One region of the Brevibacillus schisleri genome, then DNA from elsewhere that is predicted to be linked to it. Evidence: riboswitches for the same ligand, from Rfam matches in the RefSeq annotation. Region 1 holds a riboswitch; each other region holds the start of a gene.

Region 1 (6,542 bases):
TTCAAGTAGGCGTTGCAGAGCTGTACATGGGAACAGATGCAAGCGGTCAAAAGCTGACGCAAGATCAGAAAATAACAGCGCCAGCAGCACCAGGGAAGGTTCCATTGTATTCGCCAATCCCAGGAAGATGGTCGGTGAACGGGACAGGACAAACCTTGACAGACGCGCAACATTTTGAGGTGGACATTCCTGAGAGATTGGCTGGAATCACAATCGCTGTCATGTTTGAGCCTGTTTCGGGGCAAAAAGAGAAATCGTCTTTGTGGGGCGATACTTCGGCGACAACGGTTCAAATACAAATACCAGGTGCACCAAATGCCTGCGGCCCTGCTGATGGAAATGTCACGATGGATGTGTTGATGCAGCAAAACGAAAAATCAACACCGACGGTAGAAAAGATGAACCTGTATTCCTCTGATAATACAGTCAAGCTGTATCAGAATCCTGTTCATCTGATCTGGCTGACCACTGCTGCCGAGCACATTGAAAAGGGAAGTGAAGCAGATGATGATGAGGGGCCGGGTGTATGGGCGATCGATAACGTCATTGTCGATGAGAACAAATTGAATTGGGATCACACGGGATTGCTGTTGTCCGGCTACAAGCCAGGCCGCTACAAAGTCAACTACTATAGTAAAAGAGACCCAGCGCAAGTCTGGTGCGGCTATGTTCAAGTGATAGAAGATTCGCCTCCAATCAAGTCGTATCCGGCATGTGAGCCAGGGGATACAGGTGTAAGTCCGCCAAGTTCGCCACTTCTTCTTCGAAGCGAGAGCGGCAAGGAATACCGGGACGGACAAAAGATTACCGTGAACGCAGGCGATGATCTCGAAATGGAAGACCTAAGGCTGATCGCTACTCATGCTGAGCTAGTCGGATCCAAAAAGATCAGGGATAAGAGCGAAAAGAAGTCCTACTATATGCCGAAATTTGAATGGAAACATGGCGAGATCGGTATTGGTGCCAACCGGAAGCACAGTAATGGTACCATTTCCTCAGAAAATCGGATCGAGATCTTTTTCGGGGAAGAAGAGATCGCCAGCATCAAGCCCAGCAAAGGTGATGGCGACGATAGTGAGGGGCTTGAATCACTGAATTTGAAAAAGTATATCGATACGGATAAGCCTGGGGAATACAAGATCAAGGTAACGAATACGCTCAGCAATAAGACCTGCACGGTTATCAACTCCAAAAGAAAGTACACGAAGAAAAACGATGTAAATGAGCATAATGAAACATTGACGCTTACAATTGAAGTGAAATAGTAGTATAGGAAAACCCCCTTGCATTTTGGCATGGGGGTTTTCGACTACAAGGGGAGGAAGTTCTGTGACAAATGAACAGAAGGTAATCTTGGAAAAGTTCGGCTTTCGGATCGAAGGAGAGCAAGTGAAACATTTGAAGCTGGGGATCGTAAGAAATAAAAAAGAATTCGTCTGCCACGCCACGCCAGAAGAGTTGCAGGACTATATCAAGTCCATCTTGCGCAACCAATGTCAGTGGAAGCGAGGAGAATCTGAGTGAGCAGGCAGGGAGGTTGTTGGGGTTGAAAGAGTCTAGGGAGACATTGGTTACGGCCTTACGCGAAGTGGAGGACTGGGAGAAGGACCAGAACGACTTGTGGTTCTGGGAAAAGCTTGGCAGACTTCCTTTTGTTCTCTTAGATCGGATTACGCCTGCATTTGTTCAGGAGAAGCTGGGAAAAGCCGTAGATGAAATGGCAGCCTTTCTCGAGACAGGTGGGACTTATTTGGTGCAGGCTGAATCGATATACAAGCGGTTTGACAAACGGTTAGAGGGATCCGGTACTTCTGTCATTGGCAAGGAGGAGATTGCTGCTGTACCGCTTACAATCATGAATGATGTCGCAATGGAGCTGAAGGATTCACGTGCGAATTTTGCCACAGTACAAGGTGCGACGACTGGCTTCGGGGGGATATTTACCCTTGCGATCGATATCCCGCTATTGATGGGGACATCCCTAAAAGTATTACAAGAGATGGCACTTGCCTATGGCTATCGACCGGAAGAGAAGAGGGAGCGGCTGTTTGTCGTCAAATGCTTGCAATTTGCTTCATCAGACATCGTAGGGAAAAAAGCGATACTCGCTGAGCTCTCCCGCTTTGATGAACCAAATGCGCAGAGAGAGGTAATGGCACAATTGCAGGGATGGCGTGAAGTCGTGGTTACGTACACAGAAAACTTCGGGTGGAAAAAGTTATTTCAAATGGTGCCTATTGCGGGTATTTTGTTCGGAGCGTATTTGAATCGCTCAACCGTAAAGGATGTCGCCGAAGCGGGGATGATGCTGTACCGCAAACGGCGCATCCTAGAGCGTCTGCGCGAGATTGAAAAGAGCATGGAGATTACACAGACCACTCCTCAGCAGTAAGAGCGTAGATGAGATGGTCCTCCCATACACCGTTAATTTGCAAATAGCGTAACGATAGCCCCTCCTGGCGAAAACGGTTTTTTTCCAAGACGCGAATGGAAGCTTGGTTGCGAGGAATGACAGCCGCTTGTACCCTGTGTAGCCCAACATCCGTAAAAGCAAAGCGAAGGGCAAGATTTACAGCTAGTGTTGTATAGCCTTTGCCATTGCAGGCCTGATCCATGAAGTAGCCAATCGTCGCATTTTGCCATGCGCCGCGTGCGACATTTGACAACGCTACACGTCCAATCATTTTTTCGGATTCACGGGAGAATACACCAAAAGCATAGGCAGTACCACGTTCAAAATCATTCTGTGCTTGCGAAATCTGTTCTTGCTGTGCTGGAAGGGTCAGAAATGAAGCAGGGCGGATCTCGGTTCAAATGGTTGGAGAAATTCATGATTACGCAGCCGAAGCTCTAGGAGCTCGGCTGCGTCTTGTTGGTGGAGAGGCCGTAACAGAATCTCGTCTGTATGTAGTGACATGAGATCAATCCTCCTTAAAAAGTTGGATTGATAGTATAGCATGTGCCAGAGTATTTGGGAAACATCGATTAGCCGAGCAATTCAGCGAACGATACCCCAAATGCTTTGCAAGTTTCCACTTCTTTTGCTGTAGGAGAAAGCTCGATTTTTAAACCCTCCAGAGGAGTTTCTGCGCCACGCTCGCTCGCCTTTTTCAGCAAAATATCAACAGCTGCACCGACATGCTCGTAAGCGGAATCGCAAGAGCCAAAAGCAACAACCTTTTTCCCGCTGAGGTCAATATCGTCCATTTCCTCATAGAAATCCAGGCATTCATCTGGGAGTTCGCCATCGCCCCATGTGTAGGCACCAAGCAAGATTCCGTCGTAAGCCTCGAGTTCTTTTGCATTCGCGTCCATTACTTCTTTTATCTCCAGCTCTGCACCAGTTGAACGAATACCTTCTGCAATTGCTTCAGCAATTTCCTGTGTATTCCCTGTCATGCTCGCGTATACCATCAAAATGCTCATAAAACGTAAAACCTCCAGTTAGATAATGAGTATCATTCTCACAAATAAAATTAATGAAAATGATAATCGTTGTCAATAACTTTTTTCATCTTGCCACGTTTCATTGATTTTGGTAGAGTTAAATAAAATCAATATAATATACACTAAATAGAGGTGCGCCGAAGAAGAGTAAGCCTTTTCGCAATCTGCCAGGGGGCAGGAGAAGGAAGAAAGGCTAAAGCGCCGAAGCTTATGCTATGCCCCTACGTAGCACAGGCTGGGGTGTCTCATGAAAAATGAACATCCTGTCACAAGGGACCTTACATCTTTTTGTGGAGCGCTATTTATGATTTGCTTACGTAGTATCAAAAGCAATGAGATAGCGAATGCACTCATTGCTTTTTTTGATTTACCATGCTGTTATTTTGAGGAGGATGTAACAATGAACATGATGGATGCTAACGAAATTATCGCGTTTATTCAAAAAAGCGAAAAGAAAACACCTGTGAAGGTATATGTGAAAGGGAATCTGGAGGGAATCGACTTTGGTGCGAGCTCCAAAGCCTTCATTACTGGTCCGACTGGTGTTGTTTTTGGTGAGTGGAAAGAGATTGAGCCAGTGCTCGCTGCTAACGTAGACAAAATTGAAGATTATGTAGTAGAAAGCGATCGTCGCAACTCCGCTATTCCATTGTTGGATACAAAAGGGATTCAAGCGCGTATTGAGCCAGGCGCGATTATCCGTGACCAAGTGACAATCGGTAACAATGCGGTCATCATGATGGGTGCTTCCATTAACATCGGTGCAGTGATCGGTGAAGGTACGATGATCGATATGAATGTTGTAGTAGGTGGACGTGGAACCATCGGGAAAAACTGCCACATCGGCGCTGGATCGGTTATCGCAGGCGTTATCGAGCCGCCGTCTGCACAGCCAGTTGTTGTCGAGGATGATGTTGTCATCGGAGCAAATGCTGTCATTCTGGAAGGTGTACGCGTAGGAAAAGGTGCTGTTGTTGCAGCAGGTGCTGTCGTCATTGAAGATGTACCTCCATACGTAGTCGTTGCGGGAACGCCTGCACGTGTGATCAAGCAAATCGATGAAAAAACTCGTTCCAAGACAGAGATCAAGCAGGAGCTACGTCAGCTGTAAGGGAGAGAGTGCACATGGACTGGCGTTCGCTCGATGAACAATATATCGTCTCCTCTTATAAAAGACTTCCGATTGCCATAGAGAAAGGCGAAGGAAATTACTTGTACGATACGAATGGGAAGAGTTATCTCGACTTGTTTACTGGACTCGCGGTAAACGTTTTGGGGCATTCTCATCCGCGCATTGTACAGGCTCTGCGTGAGCAGGGAGAGCGCTTCTTGCATATTTCCAATGTATTTTTAAACAAGCCGGCTATTCGATTAGCGGAGCGTTTGGTTGCAAACAGCATCAGCGGTAAGGTGTTTTTCACCAACTCTGGTGCGGAGGCCACAGAGTCTGCGATCAAGCTGATTCACAAATGGACGAAAAACGAGGGAGCAGGTCGTGAAGGCATCGTTGTTTTACGCAACAGCTTTCACGGGCGAACACTTGGAGCAGTGCGTCTAACGAGGCAGGCTCACGTCTATCAAGACTTTCCTCAGCCAGCTTTTCCTGTTTATGAACTGGATGTGGAGGACACAGCAGGATTGCGAGCGATTTGCCAGGAGGCAAGACCCGCTGCGGTCCTTATGGAGCCAGTCTTGGGTTCCGGCGGTGTCGTGCCACTAACAGAAGCGTTCTTGCGAGAGGTAGCTGCCATCTGTGAACAAGAAGGCATGCTCTTTGTCATGGACGAAATCCAGACAGGAATGGGCAGAACAGGAAAGCTGTTTGCTTATGAGCATGCAGGCGTAACGCCAGATCTCATCCTATTCGCCAAAGGCATAGGGGGAGGGCTACCTCTCGGCGGTGTCATCGCTGGTCCAAAGCTGATGAACCAGTTCAAACCGGGGGATCATGGAACGACATTCGCACCATCGCCATTGTCTGCTGCCCTGGGGAATGTCGTGTTGGACGAATTGCTTAATCCAGCCTTCATCGCTCATGTAGAAGAAGTGATTGCGTACCTGTGGTCGGGCTTGGAAGCGTTACGAACGCGTCTTCCAGATCAACTGCAATCCCTTCGCGGAAAAGGCCTGATGGTTGGAATTCCACTCTCTTCCACCCCAGAAGAGGTAAGCCACTTGCAGCAAGCATTGCTTGACGAAGGAATCCTTGTAGACGTGACGCAGAAAACGATTGTTCGTCTGCTTCCGCCACTGACGTTGACAAAAGCCGATGTCGACCGTTTCCTTGCCGTGTTTGAGGAGCAATTAACAGCAAGAACAGGCACGAAAAAGGAGGCGTAGTAGACCATGACGACTTCCTTGTTTACACAAATTCGCCGAGATTTGCACCAAATACCGGAGCCAGGCTTCGCTGAAGTGAAGACGCAGCAATACTTGCTCGATTATTTGAAAAAGCTGCCTCAGGAGCGAATCGAGATTAAAACGTGGCGGACAGGCATTTTGGTCAAGCTGGCAGGAACAAAGCCAAAACGACTAATTGCTTGGCGGACGGATATGGATGGCCTACCGATCGTAGAGGAAACGTCCTATCCGTTTCGATCGCTTCATCAAGGGTATATGCATGCTTGCGGCCATGACATGCATATGGCAATCGCTCTTGGCCTCCTGACGCATTTTACTGAGCATTCGATCGCAGATGATTTGCTGTTCCTCTTCCAGCCGGCAGAAGAAGGCCCTGGTGGTGCTTGGCCGATGATGGAAAGTGAAGAGTTTGCAGAGTGGCGACCGGACTGCATTTTTTCCCTGCATATCGCGCCAGAATACCCAGTTGGTCAAATTGCAACAAAGTCAGGAATTTTGTTTGCCAACACTTCTGAGTTGTACATTGATCTGGTCGGCAAAGGGGGGCATGCAGCCTTCCCTCACAAGGCGAATGACATGGTGGTTGCAGGAAGCCATCTGGTGACACAGCTTCAATCGATTATTTCGCGCAATATCGATCCATTGGATTCTGCCGTCGTAACGATTGGCAAGCTGGAGAGCGGGACGAAGCAAAACATCATCGCGGAGAAGTCCAGGCTAGAAGGGACGATTCG
Region 2 (6,542 bases), 3.1 Mb from region 1:
CGGAATATTAATAGCCAGTTGACTGGTTCAAGGTGGTAGCAGCGAGATTGTATTGATAGACCGATTCAATTGCTTTTGTTTCAGAGTCAAACAGGCTCGCTTCGTCTTCCATCAGTTCTTTCATCGATGCCTTCCCCAATCTATATTGATCGATTGTTGCCTGATAGCGCCCCAATGCGGTTTCTTTCTTTGTTGTACTTTCTTCTAATGCCTTTTTCGCTGCCAGTACCTTCGTATAGTTGTCACTTACTTCTTGACCGATTTTCTTTTGCGTTTTTTGTTTTTGCAGTTCCGCTTTTTTGTGCTCATTTTTTGCAATTATTCCTTTATGTGTGCTTAGTGCGGAATACTCTGCTGTGTAATCAATTCTTACTTGGGTAAAATCTATTTCTGCTTGAGCTTTGATCATCTCAGGTCGCTTTTCAAAAGCTTTTGCTTGCAATTGCTCCAAGGAAAGCAGCTCGTGCTGGGTCAGATCAGTTGCGATCATTCTCCATTGTCTGTCGGCTTTTTCATTCAATAAATCGTTGAGCTTGGCCAATGCTTGCTTGTAGCTGGCTTCAAGGGCAGCAAGATTTTTGTGAGCTTCTGTTTCTTGGGAGTTCAACCAGTACTGTCTTTGCAAGCTCTTCTTTTGCGCTTTGATTTTGGCGTCTAATGATTGGACTTCGAAGAAAGCTTTATGTACTTGCAATTGAACGGTGTTTTTTTGCGTATTCAGGGCGACTTCATCGGCAACCACTTCTTTGATCGCTTTGGCGGCGTCTTCGAATTTCTTTTTTGCATCAGCCAGAGTTATGACGTCGGATTTTTTGATTTCTTCCTTTTCTCTTAGTGTGATAGATGTTTCGTAATTCGTAATATCTAATTCAAGTCGAAGCAGCTCCAGATCAACACTGTTCTTTATTGCCTGTTCGACTGCGAAATTAAGCGACAAAGGGGCAACATCCGTCTGTTCCGCAGTGGCCACGAGTGGAGCAGCCAGAGCAAAATGTGCACCACCTGTAAGGAGAGAAGTGACTAAAGTTGTACTATAAATGTGTTTGAAGAGCCTGGATTTCATGGGGCAACCTCCTGATTATATATAAAAGAATTTGATAACGATTCTCATTATCAAATCCATGAAAAGTATATATTTCCAATACAATTTCGTCAATAAAAAAATGTTTTTTACCACGTTCTTGGCCAGAACCCCAAAACAAATCCCCTTCCGGAAAAAGGCAAAGTGAGCATCTGCCTGTTTCCCCAAAGGGGATTTGTTTTTCATAATGGAAAAGTACTATTCTTTGTCCCTGTTTTCTTTGTTTTCCGTAGCCGACTTGGCAGTTTGGTTCAATGTCCCTTCCTTTGGCGTAAGGGAGTAACCATGCATATTGCTTCCGTTATAACCCATGTCGGGCTTTTCCTGTGAGGTATGATCAGTCATTTTGCTTCCCCCTTATTTTGTCCAGTGGATGTAGAGTCTTGCTGCACATACGGATTGTCGACGTCATTTGGTTCCTTGTCCAGATTGGTACGGATTGCGAGTATTGGACTAGTGGGAGGTTGAGCGATCAGTCTGTCATCCAGTTGCTTGAAATCAGGCAGGTCGTTTTCGCGATTGTCATCCATGTTCGTCTCCTCCTTTACGGGTTAGTATATCCACCACCTGCCTGTACATTTCCTTAAATGGAAAAGCAACGGGACTCGGACTACACCAGAAAAAACAGCCCCAGTCCCAGAAAGTTCGGGAGGGGCTGTGCCGATCATCTTTGTGCAGTTAACTCGTTTTCTTGACCAGGCTCTTCATAAAAGAAGCAAGATTCGCTTGTAGCAATGGTGTGATCGCGGAAAAGGAAGCATCTTCAGTGAGTGTATTCATTTGACGAACAAATTCAGTGGTGTCCTTTGTATTTATATTCTCGAAGCGGTTAGTGATTTTTGTGTTTTTTAAATCGGAGAGAAGCGTAGCTTGTTCGTTCCGGTATTGTGTGATCCAGTCTGGACGATGTTGCAGCTTTTTGACGAATTGAATCAGCATGCTTACTTTCTCTGTTGGATTGGTTGTGGCGGCTTGCATTTTTTTGTAGGCTTCCGGATCATACCGCTCCATCAGCTTGGATGGATTAACATAGTCGTTCGGCGCCCCTTGTGGTTTTTGCGGAAGCTCTACGTAGCTGACACTGCCAGTTGCAGGGTCAACCTTTCGTGTTTTGGCAACGCCTGCGAGCAGATGGAGGGTATCCAAAAATTCAGCAGCATTTTTCTCATCAGCCATGTATTGGTCTGCCAAATATTTGCCTTGGGTTAAACCGACTTCTACCAAAGCAGCTCTTTCTTCATCAGTGTAGGTGGATTGGGAGTTGAAAAAGTTTCGCTCCAGGATGTGGTCAAAGGCTTTGCGAGCCTCGGGTGGCTTATCTGCGAAAATTTTATCCAACCGCTCATTAATCTCAGTGCTAAAGAAAAATTGGGCGCTGTGATGTTCGATGGCATCAGCAGGTAGCTCGCGTGCCTTGTGTGAACGAAGGTCTACCGTATCGGGTTTGGGCAATTCCAGACTAGTTCCTGTCACCATTTTAGGTGCAGTTTGGCTAGTTGGGAGCTGGGGGGGTAGGTAGCGGGAATACGATTGGATTTGCATGTTCTACTCTCCTCACATGGATTCATGTTCAGTCGTGAAGGCAGGAGATCATGTTTACCTTTTATCAGATGACTAGTATGAGTTGTGAGAACGGAAGGAAACGGATCTCAATTGCTTCTTTTCTATACTATCGGCTATTTTGGGTCAGTTTTTAATAGGTTGGCAAACATGAAAAAGGACTCCCGTTCAGTTAACGGAAGTCCGTATTTTTCTTCGATTATTTCGTGTGTTCATCCATGCTGAAGTCAACTTGTTCAAGAGGGACGAGCTTGGTCTTTTGCGTGATTTTATAAGCGAGCCAAATGAGTAAGAAGAGTGGCAGGCCAATGTAAGAGACCAGGACGCCATACCAGTCGACCGTTCCCCCGATGAATGCGGAGTAGTTTTGCCCAAAAATAACGATACAGCAAATGATGAAGGCAAAAATCGGTCCAAACGGGAACCACTTTGCCCGATAAGGCAATTCGCTTAAGTCTCGGCCCTGAGCGATAAACGCTTTGCGGAAACGGTAGTGACTAATGGCAATGCCCAGCCAAGCGATGAAGCCTGACATACCGGACGCATTCAAAAGCCATACGTAGACTTCGCCTTCCCCAAACAGTGAGGACAGAAACGCAAGGGCGCCGATGAGCGCAGTCAAGATCAAGGCATTGATCGGTACGCCGTTACTTGTTACTTTTACGAACCATTTTGGTGCTTTTCCTTCTTTCGCCAAGTTCCACAGCATGCGTGTAGAGGCGTACATGCCAGAGTTACCAGCAGACAATACAGACGTGAGAATAACCGCGTTCATGACGGATGCTGCAAAAGCAAAACCGGCATTTTCAAATACAATCGTAAACGGACTGATCGCAATATCCGTAATGTCGCCACTGATCAGATTTGGATTATCGTATGGAACCAGCAACCCGATGATCAAAATAGCGAGGATGTAGAAGAGCAGGATGCGCCAAAAAATTTGACGGATGGCCTTCGGAATATTGCGGGCAGGGTCTTCGCTCTCCCCAGCTGCTACACCAACCAATTCTGTTCCTTGGAAAGAGAATCCGGCAATCATAAAGACACCGAGCAGGGCCATGAAGCCGCCATTGAATGGCGCGTCGCCTTTGGTGAAGTTTTGGAAGCCAACAGCTTGACCACCCATAATGCCAAAAATCATCAACACACCGACAATAATAAAGATGATAACCGTTACTACTTTAATCAAGGCGAACCAATATTCAGATTCTCCATAGGCTTTCACAGACAGGAGATTCAAGGCAAACAGCAATCCGAGGAACAAAGCGCTCCACACTATCGCTGGGGTATCCGGGAACCAATATTTCATAATGAGTGCAGAAGCTGACAGCTCGACGGCAATGGTAATCGCCCAGTTGTACCAGTAGTTCCAACCGAGAGCAAAGCCGAGAGATGGATCGACGAACCGCGTGGCATACGTCGAAAACGAACCGGAAACAGGCATGAAGGCTGCCATTTCCCCCAAGCTGGTCATTAAAAAGTAAACCATGATACTAATAGCGAGATAGGCGACTAAAGCTCCACCTGGTCCCGCGGAATGAATCGAGCCTCCACTCGCCAGAAACAATCCCGTCCCAATCGAGCCGCCGATGGCGATCATCGTCAGGTGGCGGGCTTTCAAACCACGTTGCAATTGATTTTGTGACATAAGCTGCTTGCACGACCTTTCTTGATTTTTGAGAAGGAAGGTCGGAAATTAAAAAACCGCCATAGCCAAAAAAATGGCATAGGGCGGTATCATCCAATCCCCACCAAGCCTTCACTGAAGATAGCTCACCACGTTTGCTTGGCATGCAAACGTGACAGTTCTGCCCCTTTCGAGTACAGCCCCAACCCAATCGCACAGAGACGCGATATGAGCTTCGGCGGATTTTCCTTACCTGGAGTCATTGATTTTCTCTGAATCTCGTACAGGATGATATAAAAGCCGCGACCTCTATCCCCACCGTGAAAGATGAGGATAACATGTATGAAATTATGTGATTGTTCAACTATAAAGGATTGTTCGGGATTAATCAATGTGAAATTTTGTTAGTCAAATGAGCGTCTAGCAGGCCAGGAGCCTTGCAGCTTGCGAATTTGGACAATTTGTCCCGTATGAAACGCATCATGCAAGACAAGACTCATGACGTTTTGGTAAATGGGCGTATAGGTAGCCATCTGGTTTAACTCTTCATCCGTCAGCAAGGAAAGCTGTTCATGAATGTGGCGGTGGACGCTTTCCATTCGCAAGAGGGTAGCTTGCCAAGCGTCTTCGTCAGCGGGACCACCGGATGGGGTGAAGGTATCATCGTTCGTCTCCGCGGAGCTAGGGAATTCGGTGCCCAAAAGACGATGCAAGAGGCGTTCTTTGTAATAAAGAAGGTGGCTGATGTTTTCCCAGATGGTGTTGGCTGCTTCTCCCACAGGGCGCCAGCTAGCCTCCGCTGCTGATACTCCGGAAAGCACTTCTTTTAGGGGTGGATACCAGTCTTCCTTGTCATACGCACATTCCCATCCGTGCAAAAGCAATTCCTTCCGATTCATACGCTTCCTCCTCGTCTGTGAAACAGATTGATGAAACGCTATAATAGCAATAAGAAAAGAGGGTGTAACCAGTTAATCGAGTTACGGTGGTTACAAATAAAGATTACCATATCCTGTATGGTCATACAAGAGAGAAAAATGAAGGGTTTCGTCAGGAGAGTGGATGACATGGACTGGCTTTGTATCGATTTTTTAAATAGTGATTGGCGGGATTGGCGCGGTTCTGGTCGTTGGGAAAATCGCCTGGAGAATCAGGAATGGCTGTCATCCTTTTTGCAAACATACAAGCTAACCGCTCCGCTGCCGATGAATGAGGCGTATGCTGCATCTCTTTTGCAATTGCGGGAGCGTTTGAGACGAATGCTGGAAGACGTTGTCCGTGGAGACCGATTCCAAGAGGAGGACCTTGCGGAATTGAACAAAGTGTTGGCTCTCGCCCCTTTTCATACGCAGGTGTTGTATGTAGATGAGGAGGGCGGCTACAGGCAAAAGCAATCCAGCCAAGCAGAGAGCTGGCCCCTCGTCATGGCACAAATTGCTGCTTCTTTCGCGGAACTGCTTGCCCCGCAGCATCTGGAGCGAATCAAAATATGTGACAACGAGGATTGCCGCTGGGTGTTTTATGATGAAAGCCGCAACCGGGTGCGCCGCTGGTGCGATGACAAAATGTGCGGAAACCTGATGAAGGTGCGCCGTTTTCGTGAGCGGAAAAAGGAGAAAGGGTGATGCGCATAGGCTCACCCTTTTTATTTGTTCGTTATGAAGCTGGGGTCAATTGGATCAGCTGAGGGTAGATGGTCGAGCCTGCTGCTACGATGCCTGTGCTTTTCCAGCAAAAATCAGTCCCCTGTGTATCCGTAATTTTGCCTCCGGCTTCCTGGACCAGAAGGGCACCAGCAAGCCAATCATACACTCCTTCACCGTATTCCCAGTAACCGTCGAGTCGTCCGCACGCCACATAGGCCAGATGGAGTGATACCGCGCCTTGCATGCGGGTGGCAAAAGCTTCTGGCATCACTCGCGTCAAGGAATTTGCTGTATACTCTCCGACCAAGAGGTTCATCGGCTCGGAGGAAGCAAAGAGCGTCCCTAGAATGCACTCACTCAGCAGCGATTTGGATGAAGTAATGATTTTTTGTCCGTTTAAAAAAGCTCCACGCCCGTCAATTGCTGTAAACAGTTCATCACGGCATGGATCATAGACAAAAGAAACAACCGTGCGTCCACCGTCAATCAGGCAGAGGGAAGTAGCCCACATCGGCATTTTTTGTAGAAAGTGAACGGCTCCATCGATTGCATCTATCACCCAATAAGGACTTGTGAATTCAGGATTTTCCTGTGCAGCCAGATCGAATTCGGCGTCAGAAAATTGATA
Region 3 (6,542 bases), 2.5 Mb from region 1:
AATCTTGTCCTATGCCGTTATTGGCGGCAGTGAAGTGGTTTGGGGGCCGCTATTCGGTGCCTTTGTATTGACAGCACTGCCGGAGGTGCTGCGTGGTTTGGCCGAGTACAAAATGCTCATGTACGGTTTGATCATGGTCGGTGTAATGGCGTTCCGCCCGCATGGCTTGATTGGTGCCGACACGTTCCAAAAGCTGTTCAAGCGTCGTCGGGGCAAGTCATCCGACAAGGAAGCGAAGGGAGGAGTATAAGATGTTGCTGGAACTTGCGAACGTAGGAAAAAGCTTTGGCGGCATCACCGCTCTTCGTGACGTTTCTTTTACTGTCGGGGAGGGTGAGATTGTCGGCTTGATTGGTCCGAATGGTGCGGGGAAAACGACCATTTTCAATATGGCGACGGGCATATTCGAACCAACGACGGGAACCTTTACTTTTGCCGGACAGAAGCTAAATGGAATGGCGCCTAACAAAATTACCGAAATGGGGATTGCAAGGACGTTCCAAAATATTCGCTTATTCGGTCACATGAGTGCGTTGGACAACGTGAAGGTAGGATGTCATTCGCGCATGAAGGCCGGCTTCTGGGCTTCCCTTTTGAAAACATCGGGACAACGTGCGGAAGAAAAGGCGGTGACCAAAAAAGCAGAGGAGCTCCTCGAATTCGTAGGCTTGTCTGACATTGCTGACGTCCGCTCGGATACATTGGCGTACGGTCAACAGCGGCGTCTGGAGATTGCACGGGCACTAGCTACGGAACCAAAACTCTTGCTATTGGACGAACCTGCTGCTGGAATGATCGAGACCGAGACGAAAGCACTCATGGAGCTGGTCAAAAAAATTCGCGATGACGGAACGACTGTTTTGTTGGTCGAACACGATATGGGATTGGTCATGAATCTGTGTGAAAAGGTCGTATGCATCAACTTTGGGGTCAAAATTGCTGACGGCACACCAGCAGAGGTACAAAACAATCCAGATGTGATTGAAGCCTACCTCGGCAAGGAGGACGAATAAGATGCTGAACATACAAAACTTGACGACCTCCTACGGTCAAATCAAGGCGATTCGCGGGATAACGCTGGAAGTGCCGGAGGGCAAAATCGTCTCGCTAATCGGGGCGAATGGAGCGGGCAAAACCACAACTATGCGTACGATCGCAGGTCAACTGAAGCCTGAAGCAGGGACGATTACGTTTTGTGGTCAACGCATAGAGGGTTCGAGACCCCATCAAATCGTAAAAGCCGGACTGGCGTTGGTTCCAGAAGGGCGTGCAATTCTCGGGAAGATGACCGTACTGGAAAACCTGGAGATGGGCGCATTCCAGCGCAACGATGCACAAGGCATCAAGGACGACATGGAGAAGATGATGACGTGGTTCCCCATCCTCAAGGAGCGTCTTTCCCAATTGGGAGGGACGATGTCTGGTGGTCAGCAGCAAATGCTAGCTATTGCCCGCGCATTGATGTCTCGACCGAAGCTGCTGCTTTTGGACGAGCCGTCAATGGGCTTGGCTCCCATTGTGGTGGCAGACATTTTCAAGGTGATCAAAGAAATCAATGCAGAAGGTACGACCGTCCTGATCGTGGAGCAAAATGTCAAGCAGGCCCTCAAAATCGCTGATTACGGGTATGTGCTGGAGGCTGGGCAAATCGTATTGGACGGCACAGGAGTAGCGCTGTTAAACGACGAGCGTGTAAAAGAAGCATATTTGGGCGGTCGCAAACACTAGGTCTGCCTATAAAAACTGTCGCCATGGAATGAGGCGGCAGTTTTTTTCGTATGGATTCCATGGTACTATGAAGGATAGAACGTATATTCTCTTATGATGCGAAATGGGAAGGAAGCCGGATACGATGCCAACCAAATTGACGAGAGAGCAAATGGAATATCTTGTTCATCAAGTACAACGCTATTTTAAAGAAGAACGGTCGGAGACACTCGGCAATTTGGAGACGGAAGAGTTGATTGCCTTTTTTTCAAAAGAGCTCGGCCCCTTCTATTACAATCAAGGGGTGCAAGACAGCCGCAAGCTGCTGATGGAACGGATGAGTTCCTTAGAAGATGAACTGTATGTATTGGAAAAGCCAATCCACAAGAACAAATAGATGCTAGGCAGATATAGAGCAAAGAGGAGGGAGCAGCCATGAACAGCTCCTTAAAAGATAAACTGGCCGTCCTGCCAGATAAACCAGGCTGCTACCTGATGAAAAATGCGAGCGGGGAAATCATTTACGTCGGAAAAGCCAAGGTGCTGAAAAACCGCGTCCGCTCATATTTTACAGGCAGTCATAACGGGAAGACGCAGCTGTTGGTCAGTGAGATCGTGGACTTTGAGTACATTGTGGTATCCTCAGCGATTGAGGCGCTTATCCTCGAGTGCAACCTGATCAAGGAGCACGACCCGCGCTACAATGTCATGCTCCGCGATGATAAGACGTATCCGTACATCAAAATTACGAACGAGGCGCAGCCACGCCTGGAGATTACCCGTAAGGTATTAAAAGATAAAGCCAAGTATTTCGGGCCCTATCCGAATGCCGGAGATGCCTCCGAGGTGAAGAAGCTGCTGGATCGACTCTATCCGTTGCGAAAATGTCGCAATATGCCCAAGCAGGTTTGTCTTTACTACCATTTGGGACAATGTCTTGCGCCCTGTGTGTACGAGGTATCGGCAGAGGAAAACCAGCGTTTGGTGGATCAAATCAGCCAGTTCCTCGATGGTGGTCATGAGGAAATGAAGCAAACCCTCACGGAAAAAATGCTGCAAGCCGCAGAAAACATGGAGTTCGAACGAGCTAAGGAATATCGTGATCAGATCAAGAGCATCGAAGCCGTAATGGAGAAGCAGAAGATCACGTTCACCGATACGATAGACCGCGACATTATCGGGTTTGCCGTGGAAAAAGGCTGGATGTGCATCCAGGTGTTTTATATGCGAAAAGGGAAGATGATCGAGCGTCAGACGACTTCCTTTCCATACTATGGAAGCGAAACCGAGGACTTCATGTCTTATGTGAGCCAGTTCTACTTCGACAAGCAAAATGCGCTGCCAAAAGAAATACTGCTCCCGCAAGAGAGTGAACCGGAGCTTTTGGCTGAGTGGTTGGGCATCAAAGTCCATGCTCCGAAAAGAGGCAAAAAGCATGAGCTCGTGAAGATGGCTACCGAGAATGCCCGTATTGCTTTGCAGGAGAAGTTCGCGCTGATGTCCAAGGACGATGCTCGTACGGTCCAAGCAGTACACAATCTCGGTCACATTTTAGGGATTCCGGTTCCTCATCGAATTGAAGCGTTTGACAACTCCAATATTCAGGGAACAGAGCCAGTGTCTGCGATGATTGTGTTTACAGACGGCCGCCCTGACAAAAAGGAATACCGCAAATTCAAGATCAAAACCGTAGAGGGACCAGATGATTACGGCTCCATGCGCGAAGTCGTTCGCCGTCGTTACTCTCGTCTGCTGAAAGAAAACCAGCCAATGCCCGACCTGATTGTGATCGATGGTGGTAAAGGCCAAATCAGTGCAGCTATGGACGTGCTGGAAAACGAGCTAGGTCTCTATATTCCTGTCTGTGGTCTGGCGAAAGATGAGAAGCACCGCACTGCTCAGCTCATGTACGGAGATCCGCCAGAGCCTGTAAATCTTAGACGTGATAGCTATGAATTTTATTTGTTGCAGCGTATCCAGGATGAAGTCCACCGTTTTGTTATTACGTTCCACAGACAATCCCGGACAAAAACAATGCTTTCCTCGCAGTTGGATGAGATCCCGGGTATTGGTGAAAAGCGGCGGAAGCTGTTGTTCTCTCATTTTGGCTCGTTGAAAAAAATGCGCGAGGCGACCGTTGAGGACTTCCGCCAATTGGGAATCGGCGACAAGCTGGCAAAAGAAATCATCGGGCATCTGCGCAAGCTGGACACATAGCCAGTGTGACTTTTTAAACAAGCTCTAAAAAGGAATTGATCCATTTTTAGACTCATGATATAATCCGATTCAAACAGAATAGTTAGCCTCACTTCCATTATGGAGTGAGGTAGAGGCGCGAAAACCAAGAGTACCACCCTGAGATCGGGTATCTGTGAAGGGGACGGGAAAGGGGAATTCGCCGAAGTATGGGGGGAAACCCGCTTTTCTCCATGCTGGGTCTGCGTTGAACAAATGCAGGACTGTCATCTGCACAATGACCAATTGTCAGATGGAGAGCTATCTCACGGTGTGTCAATGTGAGTTTTGATGGTGATAACTGTCAATCTTCGTTGTCCGCGTGTATTGGGAGGGAGGAACCGGTATGTCGAAACAGTAGGCAGCGGCAGGTCTTATTCCTTGTCGGTGCCTTTTTTGTAAAATAAAAATGCAAGACTTTTCCTTATAGAGAGAATAGTGAAAAACCATACGATACGAGATAAATACCAATATTGGATATGAGAAAAAGGGAGAGAAGCCGCATGGGGTTGATCGTGCAGAAATACGGAGGCACCTCTGTAGGTACCATTGAGCGAATTTTACGAGTTGCGGATCGAATTATCAGCTATAAAGAGGAAGGGCATGATGTGGTAGTTGTTGTTTCTGCAATGGGGAAATCTACTGACGTGTTGGTAGACATGGCCAAGCAGATTAGCGCATACCCATCCGAGCGTGAAATGGATATGCTGCTGACCACGGGGGAGCAGGTATCGATCGCGCTTTTGTCGATGGCCTTGCATACAAAAGGCTACGATGCCATTTCTCTTACGGGCTGGCAAGCTGGAATCACCACAGAGGCGATTCACGGAAGAGCACGGATCAAGCAGATTAATCCAGAGCGGATTCAATCTGAGCTCGGTCGTGGTCGTGTGGTGATCGTGGCAGGATTCCAAGGGATCAGTGACGAAGGGGAAATTACGACGCTCGGCCGCGGTGGATCGGATACATCTGCGGTTACACTTGCAGCCAGCTTGAACGCTGAGAAATGCGAAATCTTTACAGACGTGTCCGGGGTGTATACAGCTGATCCGCGAATGGTTCCAGCTGCGAGCAAGCTGGATACGATCTCGTATGATGAGATGCTGGAGCTGGCGAACCTCGGTGCAGGGGTTCTTCATCCTAGGTCAGTAGAGGCTGCGAAAAAATACAAGGTAAGGCTGGTCGTCCGCTCTAGCTTTACTGCCGAAGATGGTACGTACGTTGAGGAGGTTGCCAACATGGAAACAGGAAGAGTAGTAAGTGGAGTTGCACACGATGAAGATGTAGCCAAAATCACGGTTGTCGGCATGCCTGCCAAGGTCGGGACGCTCTCCCGTCTGTTCAATACGCTGGCGGACAATCAAGTGAACGTCGATATTATTATCCAAAGCTCTTATGATGCTACTGTTACAAATATTTCTTTCACAGTTGCAGCAGATGACCTGAAAAAAGCACTGGATACGCTGGACAGAAACAAAAACGAGCTTGGCTTTGAAAAAGTCGATTTCGAGGAAAGCTTGACCAAAGTATCCATTGTTGGCTCTGGAATGATCAACAATCCAGGGGTAGCTGCCGAAATGTTCCGCGTTCTGGCAGAAAAAGAAATTTCTATTAAAATGGTATCAACTTCTGATATCAAGGTTTCTTGCGTCATTCCAGCAGCTTTGACAGAGCTGGCTGTTCGCAGTCTTCATTCGGCCTATGGTCTGGATGTTGAGGAAACCGCGGTTGTGCACGGAGTATAAAAAGATAGATGCTCCCTCTCCCTTCTTATAGGTAGAGGGGGCATTTTGTTCATGGCGCCACTTGTACAGAGATGCGTATGTCCGAAGGGCTTTCCATTTCGATTTTGCTGAACGCTTCTTTTTCTTTCCACTGCTCAATCATACCCGCGATGATCCCGGCTTCAAAGGAAAGACTGCATCCTAGTCTTTCTATAGACTGATAGCTAAAAATGGAATGAGTGAGTGAATAGACGATCGTTTGCCCGTTCTCCTCCAGGACGTCTAGCTGGCCTAATCCAAGCCGAATAAAAGGCATAATCGGGCCTGTTGCAGATTGAATGGGGATTTGGCGGCCCATATTTTTTCCTATCCAATAGAGTATATGGTTTTCGCTATCGCCTAGCAGGGTGCTAGTAAGCGTTTCGCGTAGGAGATGATAGCCAAGATAGGGCATATTCATTCTCTCTGCGTAGGGAATGGTCTCTGTCGGCAACAGTGCTGCAAGCTGATCCTTCTCTTTCATATGTGCTTCCCTCCTGTCTTTACTAGATTATGAGGAGGGACACGCATTCATGACATCGGAATAGAAAAAATAGCTGGACTAAACAAAGTTATTCTATCAATGTATTTAGTACATTGATTGTCTTGACGCTCTGTGTCGACAAGAGTACAATTGGATTTGGTCATAGTTTTGCCCAACTTTTTCTCGTATTTTGACACATTCCGACAAATTCATTTGATCTAGTGAACGCAGTCATTTGGTGAACAGCGTCAAGATCCCGTTCATAAAATGATCGTGGTGGTTTTGCTATGTCTAATGGGTGAGGCAATGGGTTAGGATATTGGGGAAAGGTCTATCAAAACGGTCGAAGCCGT

What was found. Region 1 has a riboswitch for lysine ahead of dapD (2,3,4,5-tetrahydropyridine-2,6-dicarboxylate N-acetyltransferase). Riboswitches for the same ligand answer to the same signal wherever they lie in the genome.
Region 2: another riboswitch for lysine. It lies ahead of ACUUHJ_RS06300 (amino acid permease); the one in region 1 lies ahead of dapD (2,3,4,5-tetrahydropyridine-2,6-dicarboxylate N-acetyltransferase).
Region 3: another riboswitch for lysine. It lies ahead of ACUUHJ_RS09215 (aspartate kinase); the one in region 1 lies ahead of dapD (2,3,4,5-tetrahydropyridine-2,6-dicarboxylate N-acetyltransferase).

What each region holds. Positions count from the first base shown of each region.
Region 1 is NZ_JBVNDM010000001.1:4,343,926-4,350,467, reverse strand. Features, by position in the region: gene ACUUHJ_RS20540 (hypothetical protein) at 1-1,265, shown strand, start outside; gene ACUUHJ_RS20535 (hypothetical protein) at 1,330-1,524, shown strand; gene ACUUHJ_RS20530 (EcsC family protein) at 1,538-2,392, shown strand; partial or broken gene ACUUHJ_RS20525 (GNAT family N-acetyltransferase) at 2,367-2,917, opposite strand; gene ACUUHJ_RS20520 (flavodoxin) at 2,986-3,426, opposite strand; lysine riboswitch at 3,567-3,756, shown strand; gene dapD (2,3,4,5-tetrahydropyridine-2,6-dicarboxylate N-acetyltransferase) at 3,848-4,558, shown strand; gene ACUUHJ_RS20510 (aspartate aminotransferase family protein) at 4,573-5,787, shown strand; gene ACUUHJ_RS20505 (N-acetyldiaminopimelate deacetylase) at 5,794-6,542, shown strand, end outside.
Region 2 is NZ_JBVNDM010000001.1:1,224,313-1,230,854, forward strand. Features, by position in the region: gene ACUUHJ_RS06280 (TolC family protein) at 8-1,063, opposite strand; gene ACUUHJ_RS06285 (hypothetical protein) at 1,280-1,426, opposite strand; gene ACUUHJ_RS06290 (hypothetical protein) at 1,423-1,611, opposite strand; gene ACUUHJ_RS06295 (hypothetical protein) at 1,760-2,623, opposite strand; gene ACUUHJ_RS06300 (amino acid permease) at 2,841-4,289, opposite strand; lysine riboswitch at 4,403-4,588, opposite strand; gene ACUUHJ_RS06305 (DinB family protein) at 4,673-5,167, opposite strand; gene ACUUHJ_RS06310 (CGNR zinc finger domain-containing protein) at 5,336-5,893, shown strand; gene ACUUHJ_RS06315 (inositol monophosphatase family protein) at 5,925-6,542, opposite strand, start outside.
Region 3 is NZ_JBVNDM010000001.1:1,828,365-1,834,906, forward strand. Features, by position in the region: gene ACUUHJ_RS09190 (branched-chain amino acid ABC transporter permease) at 1-250, shown strand, start outside; gene ACUUHJ_RS09195 (ABC transporter ATP-binding protein) at 252-1,013, shown strand; gene ACUUHJ_RS09200 (ABC transporter ATP-binding protein) at 1,015-1,728, shown strand; gene ACUUHJ_RS09205 (DUF2164 domain-containing protein) at 1,853-2,104, shown strand; gene uvrC (excinuclease ABC subunit UvrC) at 2,143-3,924, shown strand; lysine riboswitch at 4,027-4,214, shown strand; gene ACUUHJ_RS09215 (aspartate kinase) at 4,446-5,687, shown strand; gene ACUUHJ_RS09220 (YslB family protein) at 5,737-6,189, opposite strand.